4 regions of the Kitasatospora sp. NPDC057965 genome follow, and region 2 is predicted to be linked to each of the others. Evidence: riboswitches for the same ligand, from Rfam matches in the RefSeq annotation. Region 2 holds a riboswitch; each other region holds the start of a gene.
What was found. A riboswitch is a leader RNA that binds a small molecule or an ion and turns the genes downstream of it on or off. The one in region 2 is predicted to bind cobalamin.
Positions count from the first base shown of each region.

Region 1: another riboswitch for cobalamin. It lies ahead of ACFVVU_RS03775 (ABC transporter substrate-binding protein); the one in region 2 lies ahead of ACFVVU_RS30905 (cobalamin biosynthesis protein).
Region 3: another riboswitch for cobalamin. It lies ahead of ACFVVU_RS13275 (ribonucleoside-diphosphate reductase subunit alpha); the one in region 2 lies ahead of ACFVVU_RS30905 (cobalamin biosynthesis protein).
Region 4: another riboswitch for cobalamin. It lies ahead of ACFVVU_RS10415 (HoxN/HupN/NixA family nickel/cobalt transporter); the one in region 2 lies ahead of ACFVVU_RS30905 (cobalamin biosynthesis protein).

Region 1 is NZ_JBHVPZ010000002.1:397,624-401,192, forward strand. Features, by position in the region: gene ACFVVU_RS03765 (ABC transporter ATP-binding protein) at 1-571, opposite strand, end outside; gene ACFVVU_RS03770 (FecCD family ABC transporter permease) at 568-1,647, opposite strand; gene ACFVVU_RS03775 (ABC transporter substrate-binding protein) at 1,644-2,492, opposite strand; cobalamin riboswitch at 2,710-2,915, opposite strand; gene ACFVVU_RS03780 (hypothetical protein) at 2,902-3,569, opposite strand, start outside.
Region 2 is NZ_JBHVPZ010000030.1:25,154-28,722, forward strand. Features, by position in the region: gene ACFVVU_RS30900 (cobyric acid synthase) at 1-401, opposite strand, end outside; gene ACFVVU_RS30905 (cobalamin biosynthesis protein) at 398-1,384, opposite strand; cobalamin riboswitch at 1,418-1,630, opposite strand; gene ACFVVU_RS30910 (alpha/beta hydrolase family protein) at 1,811-2,926, shown strand; gene ACFVVU_RS30915 (hypothetical protein) at 3,347-3,569, shown strand, end outside.
Region 3 is NZ_JBHVPZ010000008.1:237,476-241,044, reverse strand. Features, by position in the region: gene ACFVVU_RS13285 (glycosyltransferase family 2 protein) at 1-264, opposite strand, end outside; gene ACFVVU_RS13280 (hypothetical protein) at 487-1,602, opposite strand; cobalamin riboswitch at 1,758-1,899, shown strand; gene ACFVVU_RS13275 (ribonucleoside-diphosphate reductase subunit alpha) at 2,079-3,569, shown strand, end outside.
Region 4 is NZ_JBHVPZ010000006.1:340,512-344,080, reverse strand. Features, by position in the region: gene ACFVVU_RS10420 (erythromycin esterase family protein) at 1-1,261, shown strand, start outside; gene ACFVVU_RS10415 (HoxN/HupN/NixA family nickel/cobalt transporter) at 1,327-2,436, opposite strand; cobalamin riboswitch at 2,490-2,728, opposite strand; gene ACFVVU_RS10410 (PIG-L family deacetylase) at 2,943-3,569, opposite strand, start outside.

The DNA of each region.
Region 1 (3,569 bases), on a different contig from region 2:
TGCCGAGGAAGCCGAGCTGGTGGCGCAGGTCGAGGTGGTTGGTGGGCTCGTCGAGCAGCAGGACGCCCGGCTCCTGCACCAGCGCCCGCGCGAGCTGGACCCGTTGGCGCTCGCCGCCGGACAGCGTCGGCCAGGACCGGTCGAGCAGGTGGCCGACGTCGGCCACCGCGACGGCGCCGGCGATCACGGACCGTTCGTGGGCGTCGGCGGCGGCGTTCGCCGGGACGGGCCAGCGGCCGCGGTGCGGGGTGCGTCCGAGCTCGACGACCTGACGGACCGGCAGCGACAGCCGGGTGTCCGCCTGCTGCTCCATGAAGGCCACCTCGCGGGCCCGTCGGCGGGCCGTGAGCGCGTGCAGGTCCTCCCCGTTCAGGAGGACCCGTCCGGCGCTCGGCCTGGTCAGTCCGGCGACCGTGCGCAGCAGGGTGGTCTTCCCTGCGCCGTTGGGCCCGAGCAGGCCGGTGACCCGGCCGGGGGCGAACGCGAGCGAGACCGCGTCCAGCAGGGTGGCTCCGCCGACCCGGACCCGGAGTCCCTCGGCGCGCAGCTCGACGGGGGGCGTCGCCGTCACTGTCCCCTCCCCTCGGCCCGCCCCTGGCGCCACAGCAGCCAGGCGAAGAACGGTGCTCCGAGCCCGGCCATGACGACGCCGACGGGGATCTCCCGGTCGGGGAGGACCGAGCGCGCCACGATGTCGCTGCCCACCAGGAGGGACGCGCCCACCAGTGCCGACACGGGCAGCAGGAGGGCGTGGCGCGGGCCGCAGACGAGCCGGACCACGTGCGGCACGACCAGGCCGAGGAACCCGATCACGCCGGTCTGGGCGACCAGACAGGCGGTCACCAGTGCGGCGGTGGCGACCAGGACCCAGCGGGTGCGCTCGACGTGGACGCCGAGGGAGCGGGCGGCGGTCTCGCCGAACGCGAAGGCGTCCAGGTCACGGGCCGAGGAGGCCAGGACCGTGATGCCGGCCAGCGCGACCGCGGTCAGGAAGACGGCGGTGGGCCACCGCACGCCGGCGACCGAGCCGAGCGTCCACTCCATGACACCGCGCGCCGCGTTGCGGTCCCCGAGGACCAGCACGGCGAAGGAGGTGTAGGCCCCGCACATCTGTCCCACGGCGATGCCCGCCAGCACGGTCCGGGTGGTCGGCAGCGTTCGGGTGCGGGCACCGGCCAGGGCCAGCACGACCACGGCGGCGAGCAGGGCACCGGCGAACGCCGCCGTCGCCACCGCGCCGGTACCCACGGCGCCGGACACGCCGACGCCGAGGACGATCACGGTGACGGCGCCGGCGGCGGCCCCGTCCGAGATCCCGAGCAGGAAGGGATCGGCCAGGTCGTTGCCGGTCAGGGTCTGCAGCACGGCGCCGCAGACCGCGAGGCCGGCGCCGGTGGCAGCCGCTCCCAGAACCCGGGGCAGCCGCAACTGCCAGACGATCTGGTCGTCCAGCAGCGTCACGTGCGGGTCGCCCAGCCCGAGACGGCGCACCACGACCTCGATCACCGTCCGGACCGGTTCGTGCTGCGAGCCCACGGCCAGACCGAGGAGCACGGTGGTCAGGAGCAGGGCTCCGGCCGCGGCCAGGACCCCCGCCGTGCGGCCCCGACCGGCGGGCCGCACGGCGGGGCGGGGTGCGGCGGTCATGAACCCTGGCGCAGTCGGCCCAGTTCCGCCGACACCCGGGCGGCGCCGTCGGCGAGCAGCACACCGGGGGTCGACTCGGAGAACGGCACCACCACGAAGGCCTTGCGCTGCACTGCGGTGAGCCTGCTGAGCACCGGGTCGCCCTGCAGGTAGTCGATCTTGGACTGGGCGGTGTCCCAGTCGGCGTCCGCGAGCACGATGGCGTCGGGATCCGCGGCGACGACCTTCTCCCAGCTCACGCTCTGCCAGCTGCCGGGCAGGTCCGCGAAGACGTTGCGGGCGCCCACGGCGTCGAGCACGAGCTGCGGTCCGCCGTGGCCGGCGCCGACGTACGGCGTCTTGGTGTCCGAGTCGAACCACAGGACCTTCAGGTTCTTGCCCGTTGCCGTCGCCGTGAACCCCGCCAGCTGGTCCTCCTGCTGCCGCTGAATCGCGGCGGCCCGTTCCGGTACGCCGAACACCTTGGCGACGTCGTTCAGTTCGCCCCACATCGCCTGCCACGTGGTCGGCGGTACCTGACTCTTGTCCGAGCAGCCGAACGGGGACAGGTAGGACGCGATGCCCTGGCCGCGCAGTTCCTCCCGGGTGCCCGCGACCTTCTCGGTGTACGCGCTGGAGTAGGAGGCGTACAGGAAGTCGGGCCGGGCGGTGAGGAGCTTCTCCTTCGTCGGGTAGTCCTTGGAGAGCACCGGGACGGAGTCGTAGGCCGCCTTCCACTTCTCCGGGACGGGGTTGTCGAGATAGGCGGTTCCGGCCATGCGGGACTCCAGGCCGAGGGCCAGGGCCACCTCGGTGGCACCCTGGTTGAGCGTCACCAGCCGCTCGGGCGGGGCGCCGACCGTCACAGTGGTCCCGCAGTTGTCCACGCTGACCGGCGCAGCGCTTCCGCCCGTCGCAGTGGACGCGACGGGCGCGGGGGCGCCTGCGCAGGCGCCGAGCACACCGGTGAACAGAACGGCCGCGACCGCCCGGCCGGCACGTACCCGACCTGTGGGGCGTGCGGAACGTATGGACGCAAACGGGTACGGCAAAGTGCGGGGCACGTGTTCTCCAAAACCCTCGTGGAACATGTCGCGCCGTGGCCGGTCTCCTGGCTTCCGCATCGACGCACCGCAGCCGACCTTCCCGGGTGGCTCTTCGAGCCGTCCCAGTGGCCCTGACCGCTGGCGGAGCCGGTCAGCGAGGGCCGCGGCACTCCGCGGCAACAGTGGCGAGGGCCGCACCGGACTCAGACCGGTTTCCCGAACACCATGGCTATCGCAAACTATCAGGCGTGGCCAGACCGGTGCCGACCAGTACCTGGGATGATCGTTCGGACTCTTCGCCGACCAGCGCGGTGGCACCTCGACGTTCCTCGAGTACTCCCTCATGGTGAGCGTTTGCCTGAGTGCTGTCCTGGGTGGCGAAGCCGGACTCCTCGGTCTGCCGTCCGGCGGCGTTGCGGTAGCGGATCTTGTACTCGTGCGGGCACCTCGGCCACCGGCTCTCGGGGTGCTCGCACTCCTTGAAGAGGCTGCCCATGCCGCGGACGAGGTTGATGGTGGCCATGGTGTCGACTCCCGGGTGTCTTGCTACGTCGGTATCGACGTGCACCGCAAGCGGTCCCAGATCGCCGTGATCGACGAGGACGGCGCGGTGCGGGTCAACCGCAACGTCCCCAACGGCGTGGAGACGGTGCTCGGGGTGATCGGGGATCTGCCGATCGGCACCCCGGTCGCGTTCGAGGCCGCCTACGGCTGGGGCCGGCTGGTCGAACTCCTGGAGGACTACGGCACGGGAGCCGATGCGGCGGCTGATCGTACCGAGGGCGGCGATGATGTCGGCGGAGAACTGCCGGTTCTTGAAGAGCCCCAGGTCGAGCAGGGGGTGGTCGCTGCGCAGGCAGCGCCGTACGAACCAGGTGAGGGTGAGCGCGGCGAGCG
Region 2 (3,569 bases):
GCGCCCTCGCAGACCACCACGTCGAAGCGGGCGCGCAGGTCCGCCAGGCACTCCAGGGCGCGTTCCAGCAGCACCGGCTTGCGCTCGCGGTAGTCCAGCGCGCCGACCTCGGCGACCGGACGGCCCAGCAGCACCACCTGGCTGCGGCCGTCGGCGCCGGGCTTGAGCAGCACCGGGTTCATCGCCGCCTCCGGCTCGACCCGGGCCGCCTGGGCCTGCATCGCCTGCGCGCGGCCGATCTCGGCGCCGTCCGCGGTGACGAAGGAGTTCAGCGACATGTTCTGCGCCTTGAACGGCGCGACCGCGACGCCCTGCCGGGCCAGCCAGCGGCAGATGCCCGCGGTGACCACGCTCTTGCCGGCGTCCGAGGTCGTCCCGGCGACCAGCAGTGCCTTGCTCATGCCCTACCCCTCCGCATCCCGTCCAGGGCCGCCCGGAGCAGCAGGTGCCCGGCGACCGTCGTACCCAGGGCCAGCGCGCCCACCCGCCGGGAGAGCACGCAGGCCCGCTCGATGTCGTCCACCCCGACGGGGCGCAGCTCCCCGCCCAGCACGGGGCGGTGCTCCACCCGCTCGCCGTACCGCAGCGTGCCGCCGAGGCGCACGCCCACCGCGCCCGCGAAGGCCGACTCGGCCTGGCCGGCGTTCGGGCTGGGGTGCGCCGAGCCGTCGCGCCGCCAGACCCGCCAGGCGGTGCGCGGCTCGGGGGCGGCGGCCACCGTCAGCAGCGCGGTCAGCCGGGCGCCCGGCCAGCCCGCCACGTCGTCCAGCCGGGCCGAGGCCCAGCCGAACCGGGCGTAGCGGGGCGAACGGTGACCGACCATCGCGTCCAGGGTGTTCACCGCGCGGAACGCCAGCAGGCCCGGTGTGCCCGCGAGGCCGCCCCAGACCAGGGCGTTGACCACGGCGTCGGCGGTGTTCTCGGCCACCGACTCGACGACCGCGCGGGCCAGCTGCGGCCCGTCCAGCGCGCTCGGGTCGCGTCCGCACAGGTGCGGCAGCCGTTCCCGGGCCGCCGTCAGGTCGCCGGCCGCCAGCGAACGGCCGATGGTGCGGGCCTCCCGGGTCAGCGAGGTGCCGCCGAGCACCGTCCAGGTCGCGGCGGCGGCGAGGGCGGCCCGGCCGAGCGGACGGTGGGCCAGCAGCCGGTCGGCGGCGAGCGCGCCGGCCGCGACGGTGCCGACGGCGAGGGCGGTGAAGGCGGTGCCGGCGGCGCGGTGGTCGCGCCAGAGCCGGCGTTCCAGCCGGCCGGCGGCGGAGCCGAAGCCGGCCACCGGGTGGCCGCGGCGCGGGTCGCCGAAGCGGGCGTCGGCCAGGAAGCCGGCGACGGCGCCGGCGCCGAACGCGGCGGCCCGGCACAGCGGGCGCACGGCAGGGCGCAGCATCGCGTGCGTGTCCTCACTCAGGGTCCGCGCCCTGGATCGACGAACCGGGGGCGAGAGTCTCCTGGCTTCCGGGTCGAACGCACACCCCGGGCCTTCCAGCGGCTTCTGACGGCCCGCCGTGGCGTGTTCCGGTCGTGCTCCCCGGTGACAGTGGCGGGACCGCGCCGGACTTGCACCGGCTTCCTCTGCATGCCTCCGTATTGGCTGAAGGATCCCATCACGGGCCCGAACCGGGAGTCAACCGAGGTCGTGGCGGGTGTTGGTCACACCTCGGACACCCCCGACGTGCCGGTGTGATTTTCCTCCCGGAACAACCCGTACGGCCGTGTCCTACTGGCTTCCCCCCGCCCGCACGGGTGGACTGAGGGGTGGGTCCGGACACCGGGCCGGACGCCGAGCCAGACCACCGAGCACCGGGGAGCGAGTATGCGTTGGGGAATCGCGGCCACCGTGGCGGCCGCCGCCGTCGGCACCGGGGCCGCCGTGCTGGTGATCGGCCGCCGGGCGTCCGAGCGGATGGTCCGCCCGGCCGAGGAGGCCCGCGCCCGCAGCGGCCCGGTGCTCGTCCGCGGCCTCGGTGCCGGCGAGGTCACCTTCACCCGCACCCCCGTGAGCGAGCGTCCCGGCCGCTGGGCCGTCGAGTGGGGCGAGGACGGCCACGCGGTCGTCGAGGAGGTCCTGCGTCGCGACGGGCAGGGCGTCACCCGCCGCCTGGTGCGCGCCGACCGCGGCACCCTCACTCCCGGCACCGAGGTCCGCTTCACCCCCCGGGTCCACCTCGGCGACCCGGCGCAGGCGCTCGGCCTGCCGTTCGCCGAGACCGCCGTCGAGGGCGAGCTCGGCGCGATGCCCGCCTGGCGGCTGGACGGCAAGCGCGGCACCTGGGTGGTCTTGGTGCACGGCCCCGGCGCCGACCGCGCGCAGACCCTGCCCGTCCTGCCCGAGCTGCAACGGCTGGGCCTGCCCGTGCTCGCCGTCACCTACCGCGGCGACGCCGGCGCGCCCGCCTCCCCGGACGGCCTCGGCCACTTCGGTGAGACCGAGTGGCGGGACGTCGAGGCGGCGGTGCGCACCGCCCTGGACGCCGGCGCGGGCCGGGTCGTCCTCTACGGCTGGTCGCTCGGCGCCACGATGGTCCTGCACACCGCGGCCCGCTCGGACCTCGCCCCCTCGATCAGCAGCCTCGTCCTGGACTCGCCGGTGCTGGACTGGCCGGCCACCGCCCGCCGGGACGCCGCCCGGGCGGGTTTCCGGGGCGCGGCCGCCGAACTCGGCGCGCTCGCGGCCGAGGGCCGCACCGGCGTGGATCTGGCCGACTTCGCCCGCCTGGCGGAGGGTGCCGACCTGCGGGTGCCCACCCTGGTGCTGCACGGCCCCGACGACCCGGTGGCCCCGTTCGCCGCGGCCGAGCGCCTCGCCCACCGCCGTCCGGACGTGGTCAACCTCCAGGCCTTCCCCGGCGGTGACCACGCCGCGCTGTGGAACACCGACCCGGACCGCTACGCCGAGACCCTCCGCCGCTGGCTCACGCCGTTCTGCTGACGCGCTTCCGCCCCCCCTGACGGGGTGGATTCCGCGGCGCGCGGGTTCCTTATGGCATGAACCCGCCATAGAGATCAAGCCAGCCGGTTTGGCCTCTGTTGCCCGATCTTGTCGAGCCCCCGCGCCCCCCGTCCGCCCCCCGCGGACAACCGGATGTGACAGAAGGCCGGTGCAAGGGGAAGACTGCTCGACGTGACGTCTCGGAATCCGCGCGACCGTGATGCCCCGCTCCCGCCGACGATCGGTACCGGTGCGACGGTGACCCGTCTCCCCGGAACGGCCCACCGCCCCGCCGGCGCGAGGCCGGGGACCCCGGGCGTACCCCGCCGACGAGGCCCCGCCCCCGCACCCGGCCGTGGCCGGGTCCCCGTCCCGGAGGGCTTCCCCGCCCCCGCCGAACTCGCTCCGCTGGCCCGCCGCATGCTGGTCGACGCCGTCCGGATCGCCCGCTGGGCCGGCGATCTCGACGAGGTCGACAAGCGCGGCGAACTGCTCCCCGACGACGCCCGCGCCGCCGGCCGCGCGCTCGCCATGACGGTGGGCGCCGCCGCCAAGGCGTGGGGCCAGGCCCTGCTGGTCGGCCTGGTCGAGGCCCGGGACGGCGGCGCCGGCCCCGGCTGGCGCCTGCACGCCTGGGAGCACG
Region 3 (3,569 bases), on a different contig from region 2:
ATCCCACTGCCGGACCAGCCGGCGGTGCTCCCTGATGTCGAAGTTGGGCGTGAAGCTGTTCACGCGCAGCGACACCACGTAGTAGACGACCGTGAAGAACAGGAACGGCACACAGAGCCAGAACCACGACCCCAGCAGGTACAGCTCGGCCTGACTGAGCACCAGGCAGCCGAAGCTCACCATCGAACAGAGGGTCAGCACCCACTGGTGGCGGATGGTGTAGCTGTACTTCTCCTGCGAAGTGGGCGGCGCCGGCAGCAGCATGTCCGGAACGGGTTCGCCCGTTCCGCGCCTGCGGCCCGCCGCTCTGCGCCGTCTGGTGGTCGCATTGGCGGCAGCGCTCACCGCGCGGTACCTCCTGCTCGCTGATTCCCCGTCCGGGCGGCCACGGGGGGCACATCCCTCCCCCGAGGGCGGTCATCCTATCCGACCGCCTCGGGCTCACCCGACCGACCGCCCCCGGGGCGCCGCCCCCCTGACCGACGGTCAGCCGGCGCGCGAACCCCGGGCCAGCAGCACGTCCTTCGTACGCCCCGCCAGCGAGGCGGCGGCGGCGGCCGCGAGCTGGTCGCTCTGGTCCTCGCCCTGCTTCAGCGAGCCGGCCACCGTGAAGTAGCCGAAGCGGCCGATCGCCGCGTGCGTCTCGGCGCAGCCCGACTTGTCGGTCACGCAGAACATCGCGACCCCGGTGCCGGACAGGCCCTGGATCAGGCCGGCGTGCCGGCCGAGTGCCCGGTCCGCGCCCGCCTTGTTGTCGAAGACCGCGACGCCGACCGTGACGGCGCTCTCGCCGTTCACGTACGTCGCGCGGACCAGCGAGCGGCAGGTGTCGTCGCCGAGCGCGAGGCCGAGCCCGCCGGTGGTCGCCTTGGAGCAGGGGGCGGTCGCGCCGGTCACCTGACGGGTCCACACCTTGCCGTCGACGGTCCGGGTCTGGTCCGGGAACAGCGTCGCGGCGTCGACCGGCAGCTTGTCGGTGGCGGCGTCGGAGATCACCGCCAGCGCCTGCTCGGTGGGCGTGGCCGTGGCGGACGGGCTGCCGGCCGTGGTGGACGCGCTCACGGTCGGCTTGGCGTCGGTGCCCTTGTCGCGGCCGTTGATCCACACCGCGGCCCCGACGACCCCGCCGACCAGGACGGCGGCCGCCACCACGGCGCCGATCCACCGCCGCTTGCGGCGGCGGGACTCGGAGGCGTGCCGGTCCGCCATCGCGTTCCAGTCCGGCTCGGTCGCGGACGGCGCGGGCGGCTGGGCGCCCTGCTGGGGCCACTGGGGGGCGAACGGGGTCGGCCCACCGGCCGCCGGCTGCGGCTGCGGCGGCTGCGACACGGGCGGCGGCCCGGGCTGGGGCGCGGGCACCGGCCCCGGCTGCGGGTACGGCACCGTGCCGGACGGCAGGTGCGGCACCCCCGGCGGAGGAGCCTGCGGCGGCACCCCTCCCGGCTGCGCGTACGGCGTCGGAGGCGGCCCGAAGCCGCCGGGCGGCGCCACCGGCGGCTGCCCCTGCTGCGGCACCTGCCCCGGCACGCCAGGCTGCTGACCCTGCTCCGGCGGCACGGCCCTACCGGCCCAGTCCCCCGGAGCGCCCGTTCCCTCGCTCATGTGCCGAGATCGTAGGGCATGCACCGGACGAGAGGCCGATCGGTGACCAATCCGTTTCAGAACACAGCCCCGCGCAGGCGCCCACAGGACCGTCCCGGTACCACCGGTCATGGGAGCAACACGCCACGCTGCACAAGATGTGGTGTCGCATCGAGCGAGCACCACTAGATGTATGCTCGTCCCTGCTGTCGACGCAGGGGAACCCGGTGCGAATCCGGGACTGCCCCGCAGCGGTGTGCGGCCGCCTCCCCGGGCGTGCCGCGAGTCCGAGTACCTGCCGACGGCGTGCCGAAGCCTCCCCGCAGGGGCCATGGCACCAGCACCACCTTCCGGGCCTCGCGGGCGGGCCGGGGACGGCACGCGCGGCGCCTTCGGGCCCGCGTGGCGAGTTCCCCTGCCCCGAACGGCCCGGCCCGAGCCACCGCCGTCGACCGCCGCCAGGAGAGAGCGCCTTGACCACCGCTGCCTCAGCCACCCTGCCCGCCCAGGGTTCCAGCTCCGCCCCCGCCGACCCGACGGTCTCCGACCCCGGCGGTGCGCTCCTGCGCCTCCTGACCGACCGCAGCACCGACCTCCCCCAGGTCGACCCCGGCCATGTCGCCGCCGCCGCGCTGCGCGGCCGCCACGCCGGCTCGGACTTCGCCGAGCTGCGCGGGCTGGCCGTCGACGCCGCCGCGTCGATGATCGCCGAGGACCCCCAGTACTCCAAGCTCGCGGCCCGGCTGCTCGCGCTGGAGATCGTGGACGAGGCGGCGAGCCAGGGCGTGGTCTCGTTCTCCACCTCGATCGCGGTCGGCCACGCCGAGGGCCTGATCGGCGACACCACCGCCGACTTCGTCGCCAAGCACACCGCCGCCCTGGACGCCCTGGTCGACCCCCGGGGCGACGACCGCTTCGAGTACTTCGGCCTGCGCACCGTGCAGTCCCGCTACCTGCTGCGCCACCCGATCACCCGCAAGGTCGTCGAGACCCCGCAGTACTTCCTGCTCCGCGTCGCCTGCGGCCTGGCGGTCGGCGACACCGAGCAGTCGGTCGCCGAGGTCGCCGAGCTCTACCGCCTGATGAGCCGGCTGGAGTACCTGACCTCCTCGCCGACCCTCTTCAACTCCGGCACCCGGCACCCGCAGATGTCCAGCTGCTACCTGCTGGACTCCCCGCTGGACAACCTGGACTCGATCTACTCGCGCTACGCGCAGATCGCCCGGCTGTCCAAGCACGCCGGCGGCATCGGCCTGTCCTACTCCCGGATCCGCTCGCGCGGCTCGCTGATCCGCGGCACCAACGGCAAGTCCAACGGCATCGTGCCCTTCCTGCGCACCCTGGACTCCTCGGTCGCCGCCGTCAACCAGGGCGGCCGCCGCAAGGGCGCGGCCTGCGTCTACCTGGAGGCCTGGCACGCCGACATCGAGGAGTTCCTGGAGCTGCGCGACAACACCGGTGAGGAGGCGCGCCGCACGCACAACCTCAACCTGGCGCACTGGATCCCGGACGAGTTCATGCGCCGGGTCAACGCCAACGCCGACTGGTCGCTGTTCTCCCCCGCCGACGTCCCCGAGCTGGTCGACCTGTGGGGCGAGGAGTTCGACGAGGCCTACCGCAAGGCCGAGCTGGCCGGCAAGGCCGTGCGCACCATCCCCGCGCAGACCCTCTACGCCCGGATGATGCGCACCCTGGCGCAGACCGGCAACGGCTGGATGACCTTCAAGGACGCCTCCAACCGCGCCGCCAACCAGACCGCGCTGCCGGGCCGCACGGTGCACAGCTCCAACCTCTGCACCGAGATCCTGGAGGTCACCGACGACTCCGAGACCGCCGTCTGCAACCTCGGCTCGGTCAACCTCGGCGCCCACGTCGCCGACGGCGCCACCGCCGACGACCTGCTGAACGCGCTGGACTGGGAGCGCCTGGACGCCACCGTCCGCACCGCCGTCACCTTCCTCGACCGCGTGGTGGACATCAACTTCTAC
Region 4 (3,569 bases), on a different contig from region 2:
CACGGCGGGGGTGAACGCCGAGGACGCCCGCCGGGCCGAGGTCGTGCGAGCCTTGCAGAGCGTCGCCCAGCCGCTGCGCACCACGGAAGCCGGCGGCCGCACCGCCGACCTGAACGCGCTGGGCGCGATGATCGGCGACGCCAAGGTGGTCGGCGTCGGCGAGGCCACCCACGGCTCGCACGAGTTCTTCGCGATGAAGCAGCGGCTCTTCCGCTACCTGGTCGAGGAGAAGGGCTTCACCAGCTTCGCCCTGGAGACCAGCTGGACCAGCGGTCTGCAGATCGACGAGTACGTCCAGGGCGGCCCGGGAGACGCCCGGCAGCTCGTCAAGGAGGCCCTGGGCGGCAGCCCCTGGGAGCGCGAGGAGTTCGTCGACCTGATCGCCTGGATGCGGGCCCACAACCGGAGCCACCCGAAGAACCCGGTCCACTTCGTGGGTGACGACCTCGGCCTCCCGAGGCTCGGCGACCCGGCCTTCGACCGGGTCACCTCCTACGTGCGGCAGGCCTGGCCGGCCGCTCTGCCGCAGCTCGACGGGCTCTACGCCGGCCTGCGGCCCCTGGACGACCTCCTCGCCTACATCGGCAGGCCGGTCGCCGAGCGCCGGGAGAACGCCGCCAGGGCCCAGCAGGCGCTCGACCTGGTCACCGCGAGCGGAACCCCCGGCGACGACGCGTACGAGTGGGCCGTGCAGCACGCCCGCAACATCGCCCAGACCTTCGCCTTCGCCACCTTCGACCTCGCCGACCCGGCCTCCGTCGCCGCCTCGGAGCAACTGCGCGACCGGGCGATGGCCGAGAACACCGCATGGTGGCAGCGCCGCACCGGCGGCAAGGTGCTGATGTCGGCGCACAACGGCCACGCCGGCTACCTGTCCACCGACACCTTCCTGTACCCCGAGCCGCAGGGCTCCCAGCTGCGCGACACCTACGGCGGCGACTACGTGGCCATCGGCTTCACCTTCGACAGCGGCTCCTTCCTCACCACCGACGCGGTCCTGACCGGCGACTGGAAGACCGTCACCGTCCCGGCGGCGACCCCGGACATGAACGAGTACACCCTCGACCGGGTCCGCTACCGGGACTACTACGTCGACCTGCGCACCGCTCCCCGGGCGGCCCGCGACTGGCTGGACGTCAGCCGGCCCACCTACGACGCCGGCACGGTCTTCGTCAAGGACCCCCTGCCGCAGCTCGCGATCGGCCGGGCCTACGACGTCCTCGTCCACCTGAACCAGGTCACCGAGGCGCGCAGGTTCTGATCGGGCCCGCTCCGACCGGGGCCGTGCCGGGCCCCGGTCGGGATGCGGCGTGGTCCGGACAGGCGTCAGCCGGTCTTCTCCACCCGGGCGCTCCAGCGCTGCTCGACGTTGCCGAGCCGCCAGTAGCCGAGGGCGCAGGCCCAGACGACGACGAACAGGCCGACGATGACGTAGCCGACGTTGTCGAGGCTGATGTCGGCGATCCAGGTGGTGACGGGGTCGGTGAGGTCGAGCTTCTCGTGGAGCACGCCGACGAGCTCGATGGTGCCGATCAGGAAGGCGACGGCGATCGACAGGCCGGTGATCGTGAGGTTGTAGTAGACCTTGCGGACCGGGTTGGAGAACGCCCAGTGGTAGGCGAAGTTCATGAAGGTGCCGTCGAGGGTGTCGAACAGGCTCATGCCGCAGGCGAAGAGCAGCGGCAGGCAGATGATCGCGTACCAGGGCAGCCCCGAGGCGGCGCCGGAGCCGGCCATCACCATCAGGGTGACCTCGGTGGCCGTGTCGAAGCCGAGGCCGAAGAGCACGCCGAGCGGGTACATCTGGCCGGGGCGGGTGATCGATTTGGTGAGGCGGCCGAGGAAGCGGTTCATGAAGCCGCGCTCGTCGAGGTGCTTCTCCAGCTGCCGTTCGTCGAACTGCCCGGCCCGCATGGCCTTGTAGACCTTGTGGATGCCGGCCAGGGCGAACAGGTTGAGGGCGGCGATCAGGTACAGGAAGGTGCCGGAGACACCGGTGCCGATGACGCCCAGGACGCTGCGGACGGTGGACTCGTCGTCGACCAGCGTGCCGGCGAACCGGGCGCCGCCGGCGACCAGGGCGGCCATCGCCAGGACGATGCTGGAGTGCCCGAGCGCGAACCAGAAGCCGACCGAGATCGGGCGCCGGCCGTCGGCCATCAGCTTGCGGGTGGTGTTGTCGATGGCGGCGATGTGGTCGGCGTCGAAGGCGTGCCGCATGCCGAGGGTGTAGGCGGTGATGCCCAGGCCGACGCCGAACACCTGGGTGCCGACCTCGTACCTCTCCGGGGCGACCAGCAGGAACAGCGTGCCGAAGGCGACGACGTGCATGGCGGCGATGACGGCCAGCAGGCCGCCGGTGCGGACGGTGTCCCCGCGCTGCCAGCGCGGGGCCCTGGGCAGGGTCGATGACGACGTGTCGTCGGTGAGGGTCATGACGGGCGGCCTCTCCAGCTCCTCGATGGGGGGCACCCCCGGGCGGGGCCGGGGGGTACTGCGCGCGCCGTGGCCGGTCTCCTGGCTTCGGGTGTACCGCCGCACCCGTGTCCGGGCAGGGCGGAGCGCACCCCTGACTCGTCTTCCCGTGCGCCGTGCGGCACCGGTGACTGCCCGCGTCGGTCGCGGGCACGTCGGGGGTACTTCCCTTCACAGTGGCGAGGGCCGCGCCGGATTGGGCCCTCACGGGCCGCCACCGGTCTTCCCGAGCACCACGGCGGGGAACACCGTAGGCGCTGGGCCCTCCTGCCGACAAGACAGTGCAGGTGCGCCGCGGTCGCAACAGGGCGGGTCCGCAGGGATCGAGGGGGTGGTCCTGACCTGGAGCGATCCGGTGGGCAGCGCGAGTTGCTCCAGAAGCAGGCCGTTGACGACCGATGAGCCGTCGCCCGGCCGGGCGACGGCTCATCGGTCATCGGCGCGGGGCGCCGCAGGGTGGGGGCCGCTCAGCGCAGGCCTGCGAAGAGGTCGTTCTCGGGGAGCTCCGCGCCGGTGGTGTCGTGGACCCGGACGAAGGTCTCCACGCCCATCAGCTGGGTGAACTTCTCCTTGCCCATCTTCAGGAAGAAGATGTTCTCGCCCTGGCTGGCGTGCGCGGCCAGGGCGTCGAACTTCTGGCCGCCGAACTCGGTGGTGTCCACCCAGGTGGTGATCTCCTCGTCAGGGAGGCCGATCTCGGGCATCTCGGGCATCTCCGAGTCCGCGGAGCCCGGCTCGTCCCAGTCCGCGCCGAGCTCGCGCATGACCTCCCCGAACCGCGCCATCATCGAGCGCGGGGCCGTCGTCCAGTACACCTTCGGCGTCGTGCCGGCCAGCTCCAGCGCCCGCGACGTGATGCGGTTCGCCTGGATGTGGTCGGGGTGGCCGTAGAAGCCGTTCTCGTCGTAGGTCACGACGACGTCGGGCCGGTAGCGCCGCATCAGCTCGGCGAGGCGGGCGGCCGCCTCGTCGACCGGCGTGGTCCAGAACGAGCCGGGCGCGTCGTTGGCGGCCCAGCCCATCATCCCGGAGTCCGCGTAGTCGAGCATTTCGAGGTGGCTGACCTTGAGGACCTCGCAGCTGTCCGCCAGCTC